DNA from 2 places in the Desulfovectis peckii genome. Region 1 is predicted to be linked to the other one. Evidence: predicted binding sites of a transcription regulator. Region 1 holds the regulator's gene; the other holds the start of a gene.

Region 1 (4,662 bases):
ATGCTTTTATAATCAATATTTTTTCCATTTTATCAATCGGCATAATGTCAATTGAATTGTTATTTGTACAGCCGACTAAATAAGGTTTAAGTGAATCGGCAGTTAAATATTCATCCTGTGAGGTTAGCATTACCCTTTCTAGCACGCTATACAGTTCCTTGACATTCCCCGGCCAGCGGTAATTTTGCAATACCAGAAGGGCATTAGGTGATAGGCCTTTGACCCTTTTACCCAGTTTGCGGTTGAGCTTTTTTATTATTGTATTACATAAGGGTTCGATATCACATTTACGTTTTCTCAGCGGCGGAATGTTTATTTCTATTACATTAAGCCGATAAAACAAGTCTTCTCTAAATTTGCCGTTTCTGATCAACCGGCGTATGTTGTGAGCGGTAGCGGCAATAATGCGCACATTCGCTTTGATTGGCTTTACTCCGCCCACCCGTTGAAAAGTAGATTCCTGCAGAAAACGCAGCAGCTTAAACTGAAGCTGGGCATTCAGTGCGCCTATTTCATCTAAAAATATTGTTCCGCCGTTAGCCAGTTCTATTTGCCCAATTTTATCTTTTTCAGCCGTATTAAAAGCACCTTTTTCCGTTCCAAAAAGTTCACTTTCTAACATATCGTCTGCAACCGCTGCGCAGTTAACGGTAATAAAGGGCCGGTTGCCCCTGTTACTTACACTGTGAATGGCATGGGCAAAGATTTCCTTTTCTGTGCCGCATTCCCCTAAAAGCAAAATCGGGGTATCGCTTTTCGCGGCATGTTGGGCGTCTGTCACTGCCTGTTTCATTTCATTGCTGGCGGCAATAATATCATTAAAAGTGTATTTGCTGCTGGTTACCTGCCTGTATTTATTAGATAGGTTTTCAATTGTGAAGTTGCTTTTTCTTAAATCCTCGATGATGCTCATAAAATTTTTAATCTGCTGGAAAACTAACACTGCCCCTTTTAACTTTCCGTCTGTAATTATCGGATAGGCGTTGGCCACTACTTCAATTTTGTTGCCACCGACAATTAAACGCTGACCGGTTACTGCCTTTCCTGTGCTTAATGCCTGGGCTAAAATTCCATCAGGTGACACTTTAAAAATGTTTTGGTTAATGTGTTTTTCTGCCGGCATATTGGTGATTTCACTAAAAGCTTTATTTACAAATATAATATTGCCAAAAGAATCTGCTACTTCAATTGGTTCAGGGACAGCGTCCAAAATACTAGACAATACTTCTAACGGCAGCACTGAAAATCACCACTTTACCTTAGAATAATTTAACATTTCCACACAATTCGGAAAATTCCTTCTATAAATGTGTCCAAAACATTAAATAATTGAAATTTGTCAACAATGCGAACAAACGTTTACCATTTAGCCGGTTTTGTGCTATAATTAACCAAAACTATTGAAAGGATGTTTTAACTTGCATAGTGAGCTCAACGATCGGGAACAGGCAGTTTTGCAAGTAATAAAAGACAATATCCGTAAAAAGGGATACCCTCCTTCGGTGCGCGAAATAGGTATGCTAGTTGGCTTTAGTTCCAGTTCTACTGTGCATGGCTACTTAAGAAGGTTAGAGCAAAAGGGATATATACGTCGCGACCCTACTAAGCCCCGGGCCATTGAAATATTAAACGATTTGCCTGAATTAGAAAGGGTAGATAATGATGAATTTATTGAAGTACCGGTTATCGGACAAGTTGCCGCCGGGCTTCCTCTGCTGGCGGTAGAAAACATTGAAGACACCTTCACATTGCCCAGAACTTTTACCGGCTACGGCGAATTGTTTATTTTAAGGGTACGCGGTGAAAGTATGATTGAGGCCGGGATATTGGAAGGAGATTTGCTTTTGGTGCGCAAACAGCCCAATGCCGTTAACGGGGATATTGTTGTTGCGCTGATAGAAAATGAAGCTACCGTAAAAAGGTTTTATAAAGAAAAAAATTTCATTCGTTTACAGCCGGAAAACAAAGATATGGAACCGATAATTGTACAAGACGTCAACATTATCGGCAAAGTAATCGGCTTAATGAGAAAATTGTAAAAAGTTACTTTAGGTCAATAAAATTTATTTTTTATTAAAAAAGACACCTCTAATGTTGTATAGGTGTCTTTTTAGCACTCTGGTATTATTATTTCATTGCTTCTTTACAAAGTTCACAAGTACTGCAGTAATCGGCCTTATCCTGTATGATAAAGCAATAAGTATCTTGTTCCTTCCAGCAAGGCTTATTTTTGTTAACCCCGCCTTCCTGTTCGCGCTTTCCGCCGTTACAGCCTTTAACGGTCCAGCACGGATACAAAGCAAGCGTATGTTGTACCCCTGCAATATTTAATCCCTTTTCGTTAATTAAATAGTGAATAAATCTTAATCTTTTAATATCGTTATTGGTGTACAGACGCTGCTTATTGCGTCTTGCCGGCTCGATTAATTTATGTTTTTCCCATATGCGCAAGGTTTCAGGGTGAACATTTAATAACTCAGCAACAACACCGATATTATAAAGAGGTTGGTCATCGTTAACTAGAACCATGCTTAAAACCACCTTTTCCTTTTAGTTAGCTACTTTATCATTATATATTTGCAAAACACATTTGTAAATATATTAATTGAAATTTGATTTACAATAACGTTGAAAATTCCCTAAAAAACAACATTTTCACTTAAATAGGTATTTTTATTTTTAAAAGCGGCGCATGTTGCTGCGCCCCGTAAACATCGGTCTCGCCAATTGAACCGGAGGGTCTTCTTCTCACTATGGTTATCTTTATGGCCAATGCCTGAGGAAATTCAACAATATCGATTATATCCTCCTCTTTAATGGCATACAGTCGGCAAATTAACTCTTTATTAATTACTTTTGACTGCACTGCTTTTTGATAGCTCAATTCATCTTTAAAAATAATATCCAGTGTCAGTTCAAAAGGGCCGGAATTTTTGCTTCGGATTACTTTGGCTAATTCAACAATGGAAACGGCGCTCATTATTTCACCTCCAGCATTTTCACCGGAAATAATGCCAAGGGATCATCTGCTTCCAGCAAATGGTAAACGCTAAATTCATAAACCGCCCCCACTTTGAAATCAGACGGCGAATAAGGAAATGCCAAATTGCCGGCAGTGGCAATACGGCCGGGATAACCGTAATGCAGCATGGTGCTGCGGGCAAAGCTGCAAATAGTATCCGCAATATCTTGTGTATCGGCAACGGCATCGATTATTATACCTAACTCATGTGCGGGAACGGGTTCCGGTTCCAAATCCCCCATCACGCCGTTTTTTCCGTATACGTGAAAATGTAGGTGATAATTATATCCTTGGTGTTGAAAATTATCTTGAACGCGCTTTTTAACGGCTTCAATAATTTCATCTATTTGCTTAATCATTATTTGATCGCGGCAACCGGCAATAGAAACTGTTCGGTAGCCGATTTTTTTAGCCCCTTCCAGCTTAAGCATATATTTATCTGTCGGAATAAGTTCACTGCCCTTTACTTGCACAGCACTCTCGCTATATTGCTTAAACGTGGTTTTTTTCAGGCTGAGGACACCGCCGGGGCCGGGCAATTCTAACGGATTGGTTTTCTCATATAGTGTGTGAGCCGCAACAGAGGTAGTGGTACAGCGCCGTTCTTTGTTTAATGGTTCAATAATAAAGCTGTCGGCAGTTAATGTTCCCATTAAGCTGTCGCTGCCACTGCCGGGCAGGGCCGCAATTGCTCCGCATTCCAAAATTTTGCCCATGTGCAGGGCCAAACCGGGATTGTAACCCTTGCGGACGGCATCAGCGGCAAAAACCGCCGGATCATAACAGCGCCCCGCCAATATCACTTGTGCCCCGTCATCTAAGGCTTTAATTAGCGGTTCCATGCCCATTTGGGCAACAATATGTGCAGATTGATTAATATCCTCCTCGGTAAGCTCCGGAGCCGGATGTAGCGGTTTAATTTTGCCGTTCCTTAATTCTTGCAGCAAAAAATTTTTATCCATTTCCGCTTCAATAACGGCCAGTTTAAATTGCCAGTTGTGCTCACCGGCCAACTCTTTAATAATTTGTAAGTTCCAATCTAAGTGGCAATTTGCCCCACTGCCGCCGGCCGTACCTATTAATACCGGAATGCCGCGTTCCAAGCCGGCATGAATAATTAATTCTAAATCACGTTTAACGGCATTGCGATTGGTAAATGATACGCCCGCACCGAGATAGTACGGCCCGGGATCCGTTGAACCGGCATCCACTGCAATAACATCGGGATTGCGTCTTAATCCCTCTTGAAACGAGGCTTCCGGAAACCCGTAGCCCAGTATGGCTGTCGGCGAAAGAACACGGTACTCGTTCATCAATTCAACCTCCTAATGTGCTTGTAATTATAATATCATATAACACTATTAATAGTAACCTTTAGCATTCTAATAAGCAATTATATTCACAAAAAATTTGATATTAATAATAAACAGTGCCATTAAAGCACTGTTTATTATTAAATATAAATTAGTTGTTTTCCAGTTTCAGTAGTGCACGGGCCGCAGACAGCACGCCCAGTTTGACGTATTCTTTGGATAATCCCCCTTGCACATAGACGGCATAGGGTTCTCTTAACGGGCCGTCTGCGGACAGCTCAATGGAAGCTCCTTGAACAAAGGTGCCGGCAGCCATGATTACCGCAT
Region 2 (4,662 bases), 1.1 Mb from region 1:
TGCAAGTGACCGATCCTTCCGTGGGCTCCCATTTGGTTGAGCAACTGGCGCAAAACAACATTAAAGTGATTGCTTTGGAAACCTTGCCGGAAAACACACCGGTTGATGCCTATATTACCTCTGATCACAGGCGTACCGGTGAGCTGCAGGTGCGCTACTTGCAAACGCTACTGCAGCAAAGCCGGCAGCTGTTGGAGCAGGGTAAGGTGATTATCAGTCCAGAGCAGCCTCAACAACAGCAGGGGCAGCAACAGGGCAGCCAGCAACAAGGTGGCCAGCAGCAAGGTGGTCAACAGCAGGGCAATCAGCAACAAGGCGGTCAACAACAAGCCGGCCGGCAGCAGATGATTATTCCGCCTCAGCAGCAGGCGGCAGCGGCGCTGCAGAACGGCTTGCCGATGAAAGTAGTAGTGCTTCAGGGCGACAGCGGTGATCAAATGGCCAAGGAAATTACCGCTGCGGTACAGAGTGGATTGGAAGGCATTGAAAACATTGATATTTTGCAAACCGCACCGCACCCGCGCTGGGATGAAAACCTGGCTAAGGCAACGATGCAGCAAATACTGAGTGAACATCCGGACATTGATGCGGTGTTGGCCAATGACAGCCATTTGGCCATGGCGGCGGTAGAAGTGCTAAAACAAACGGGCATGGAGCACCGGGTGATCACTGTCGGTGCCGGCGGTGCACCTAAGGCGGTACAGGCAATTGCCGGCGGTGATCATGATGCCGAAGTGGACAACCGTCCGGATATGTTGGCCCAACTGGCTTACGATGCGGCGAAAACAATGGCTGAGGGCAGAGCATTTCAATACGATACTATTATTGATAACGGTGATTACACCGTGCCGGCAAAAATTGTGCCGCCGCGCCTGGTTCATCAGCAGAATATTTATTTGCTGCAGGATCGCATGGAAGCAAAAGGCGAACAACAGCAAGGCGGTCAACAGCAACAGGGACAACAGCAGCAACAACAGCAGGCTCAGCAACAAGGACAACAACAGGGGCAGCAAGGGCAGCAGCAACAACAGCAAGGCCAGCAGGGTGGCCAACAAGGACAGCAGAAAACAAATCTGCGCATTACTACCAGTGACGGTAAGGTAGTGGAAGTGCAGATTGACGGGCAGGTGCAGTCTATCGAAAGTGATTCCGGCGGCGAGCAACAGCAGCAAAGCGGCCAAGGTGGCCAAGGCGGCGGAGGCCAAGGAGGTCAGGGTGGCGGAAGCTAAATTAAGGTTACATTTACAAGAAGGGGCGGGGTTATAACCCTGCCTATACAGTCGAAAGGTAAAATTATCGGTTGATTTGTAGGGGCCGGCTTCCATGCCGGCCCCTTTTGGCAAACGATTAGCCGGCTAATTCAAAGAGCATTGCTAACGGAGGATTAGCGCCGAGGACTGTTTGAGGAGCTTTGCTCCGAGTTCCACAGGCGCCCGGAGGCGGCGGAGCTCGTTCAAGTATATGTGCCGGCGTGTTTGTACTATCTAACTATCATATAAACTAAGGATGATAGTATAAGAAAACTATCGCTTCCGCCTGCGCCCTACGGGCTTGTCGGAAGCTTAGTTTTCTTTACGAAGGTAAATGCCTTGGCCGCCTACAAGCAAGGTTACTATAAGTGAAACGGGTAGGGATAGAACTCAACCCTACAGCCCATGGGTAAAATTACCGTCGGGAAGGGGCTTGACCCTTCCGTCCGGATATGGTAAAAGGGAACGGTTAAGTGATGTGACCCGTTAGATTTTTAGGTCTAACCTTTGGAGTCACATCATAAGACCGTTCCTTTCTTTCCTTTCTCTAACTAACGGTCTTTGATTTGCCGGCCTAGGTTATCAAATTCCTTGTAGAATACTTAAGCTCAAACTTATCTTGCTTTCCTTAATCCTTTACCAGAACATATGTTTGTGGTAAAGTAAGGGATAACAAGATGTTTGAAACCCGTAAAGTTGCCCCTTGGGCAATTAAAGATAGGATAAATCGGTTGTTTGAGTGTAACCCTATTTTCGCACAAATATGCAATGATAGCTTTCCTGGGTAACTATTTCTCTAACGGGAATGAGTTCGGCATTTCTTCTATAAATGTGGGGGCTTTACAGTTGCCTTTTGACTTATATGCTATAATTAATTCGGTTAAATAATTGTTAGATAACGCTCATCTTATGCGGAGGTGAAACGGAGTGAGCGGCAAATTTCAACTGGTTTCAGAATATAGCCCACGCGGTGATCAGCCAAAGGCAATTGCCCAACTGGTTGACGGGCTTAATAGGGGACTGAAGCACCAAACGCTTTTGGGGGTTACCGGTTCAGGCAAAACATATACGATGGCTAATGTGATTGCGCAAGTAAATCGGCCTACCTTGGTGTTAGCGCCGAATAAAACACTGGCTGCTCAGCTGTGCAGCGAGTTTAAAGAGTTTTTTCCCCACAATGCGGTAGAGTATTTTGTCAGTTATTTTGACTATTACCAGCCGGAGGCCTACATACCGCAGACCGATACCTACATTGAAAAAGACAGCAGTATTAATGATGAAATTGATAAGCTGCGCCACTCCGCAACTTGTGCACTGATTGAACGGCGGGATGTAATTGTTGTGGCCAGTGTTTCTTGTATTTACGGTTTAGGTAATCCGGATGAATACCGAAAATTGGTGCTGTCACTGCGTACAGGCGGCACTTACGATCGAGATGCCATTTTGCGTAAGTTGGTAGATATTCAGTATGATCGCAACGATGTTAATTTTACCCGTGGTACTTTTCGCGTGCGCGGTGATGTGATTGAAATCTTTCCCGCCTCAGCTACTGAAAAGGCATTACGGGTAGAAATGTTTGGTGATGAAATAGATCGCATAGTAGAATTTGATGTATTGACCGGTGAAATTTATGGCGAACGCAATCATATATGGGTTTTCCCGGCCAGTCACTACGCTACTTCCGGTGAAAAATTAGAAAAAGCCATTCAGTCTATTGAGGAGGAGTTACAGCAGCGTTTGAAAGAACTGCGAGAGCAGGGCAAGCTGTTGGAAGCCCAAAGACTGGAACAGCGCACCAAATATGACATTGAAATGATGCGGGCAGTGGGCTACTGCAGCGGTATTGAAAACTACAGCCGGCATCTTACCGGCCGTGCGCCGGGTGAACCGCCATATACTTTGCTGGACTTCTTTCCGGATGATTTTTTGTTAATTGTAGATGAATCACACGTAGCGATACCCCAGGTAGGGGGGATGTATCGAGGAGACCATTCCCGCAAAACTACTTTGGTGGAGCACGGCTTTCGCCTGCCTTCAGCACTGGATAACCGCCCGCTGAAGTTTGAGGAATTTGCCGAACGTGTCAATCAATGTATTTATGTTTCGGCAACACCCGGCCCCTATGAGTTGGAACACAGCGAGCAGATAGTGGAACAAATTATTCGGCCTACCGGATTGGTGGATCCGGAAATCAGCGTGCGGCCGACCAAAGGACAAATTGACGATTTGCTGGCTGAAATCCAATTGCGGGTAGAGCGGGATGAGCGGGTGCTGGTTACTACGTTGACGAAAAAGATGGCAGAAGATTTAACTGATTATTTTCGTGAAATGGGTGTTAAAGTGCGCTATTTGCATGCCGATATTGGCACCATTGAACGGATGGAAATTTTGCGCGACTTGCGCTTAGGTGAATTTGATGTGCTGGTAGGAATTAACCTGCTGCGTGAGGGCTTAGACTTGCCTGAGGTAAGTTTAGTGGCCATTTTAGATGCAGATAAAGAAGGTTATTTGCGCAGTGAACGTTCACTGATCCAAACTATTGGCCGGGCGGCACGTAATGCCGAGGGCAAGGTAATTATGTATGCCGACCGGATTACTATGTCGATGCGCAAAGCGATTGATGAAACGGAAAGAAGACGTCGAAAACAAATTGCTTATAACGCTGAGCACAACATTGTGCCGCAAACAGTTCGCAAAGCGGTGCGTGATATAATTGAAGCCACAAAGGTGGCGGAAGCGCCGGCTAAATACAATATCAATAAGCCGGTAGATAAAATGAGCAAGAAAGATTTGAAGAAATTAATCGCTGATTTAGAGAAAGAGATGAAGCAAAAGGCCAGGGAGCTGGCATTTGAAGAAGCGGCACAATTGCGGGATGTAATTTTCGAGTTGAGACTGAAACTGCGCGGTCTTAAGCCGCTAGAGCAATTATAAAATACGGAGGAAATCATGCGGAACAAAATTTTGGTTAAAGGCGCAAGAGTTCATAACCTAAAAAATATAGACATTGAAATTCCACGTGACAAATTAGTAGTAATTACCGGCCTTTCCGGTTCCGGGAAGAGTTCACTGGCTTTTGACACCCTTTATGCCGAGGGGCAGCGGCGTTATGTAGAATCGCTGTCCGCCTATGCCCGCCAGTTTTTAGGGCTGATGAACAAGCCTGACGTTGATTATATTGAAGGGCTGTCACCGGCTATCTCTATTGATCAAAAAACCACCAGTAATAACCCCCGCAGTACGGTGGGAACGGTGACCGAGATATACGACTATCTGCGCCTGTTGTTTGCCCGGGTGGGGCATCCCCATTGTCCGCAGTGCGGCAAACCGATTACCCGGCAGACGGTGCAGCAGATGGTAGACCGGCTGATGGAACTGCCGGAGCGCACGAGAATACAGCTGCTTGCTCCGG

The links. Region 1 encodes LexA, which represses DNA repair genes until DNA is damaged. Its sites were predicted from a motif close to CNAACANNTGTTNG; they were not measured.
Region 2: a site for LexA is predicted at 1,892-1,905, ahead of uvrB (excinuclease ABC subunit UvrB). Genes of this name have one in related genera too.

The regions. Positions count from the first base shown of each region.
Region 1 is NZ_AP042409.1:1,113,775-1,118,436, forward strand. Features, by position in the region: gene ACZ5NG_RS05615 (sigma-54 interaction domain-containing protein) at 1-1,240, opposite strand, end outside; gene lexA (transcriptional repressor LexA) at 1,419-2,039, shown strand; gene ACZ5NG_RS05625 (MerR family transcriptional regulator) at 2,128-2,529, opposite strand; gene ACZ5NG_RS05630 (DUF4387 domain-containing protein) at 2,660-2,980, opposite strand; gene ACZ5NG_RS05635 (acyclic terpene utilization AtuA family protein) at 2,980-4,335, opposite strand; gene ACZ5NG_RS05640 (methionine gamma-lyase family protein) at 4,487-4,662, opposite strand, start outside.
Region 2 is NZ_AP042409.1:40,978-45,639, forward strand. Features, by position in the region: gene ACZ5NG_RS00175 (sugar ABC transporter substrate-binding protein) at 1-1,229, shown strand, start outside; gene uvrB (excinuclease ABC subunit UvrB) at 2,178-4,184, shown strand; gene uvrA (excinuclease ABC subunit UvrA) at 4,200-4,662, shown strand, end outside.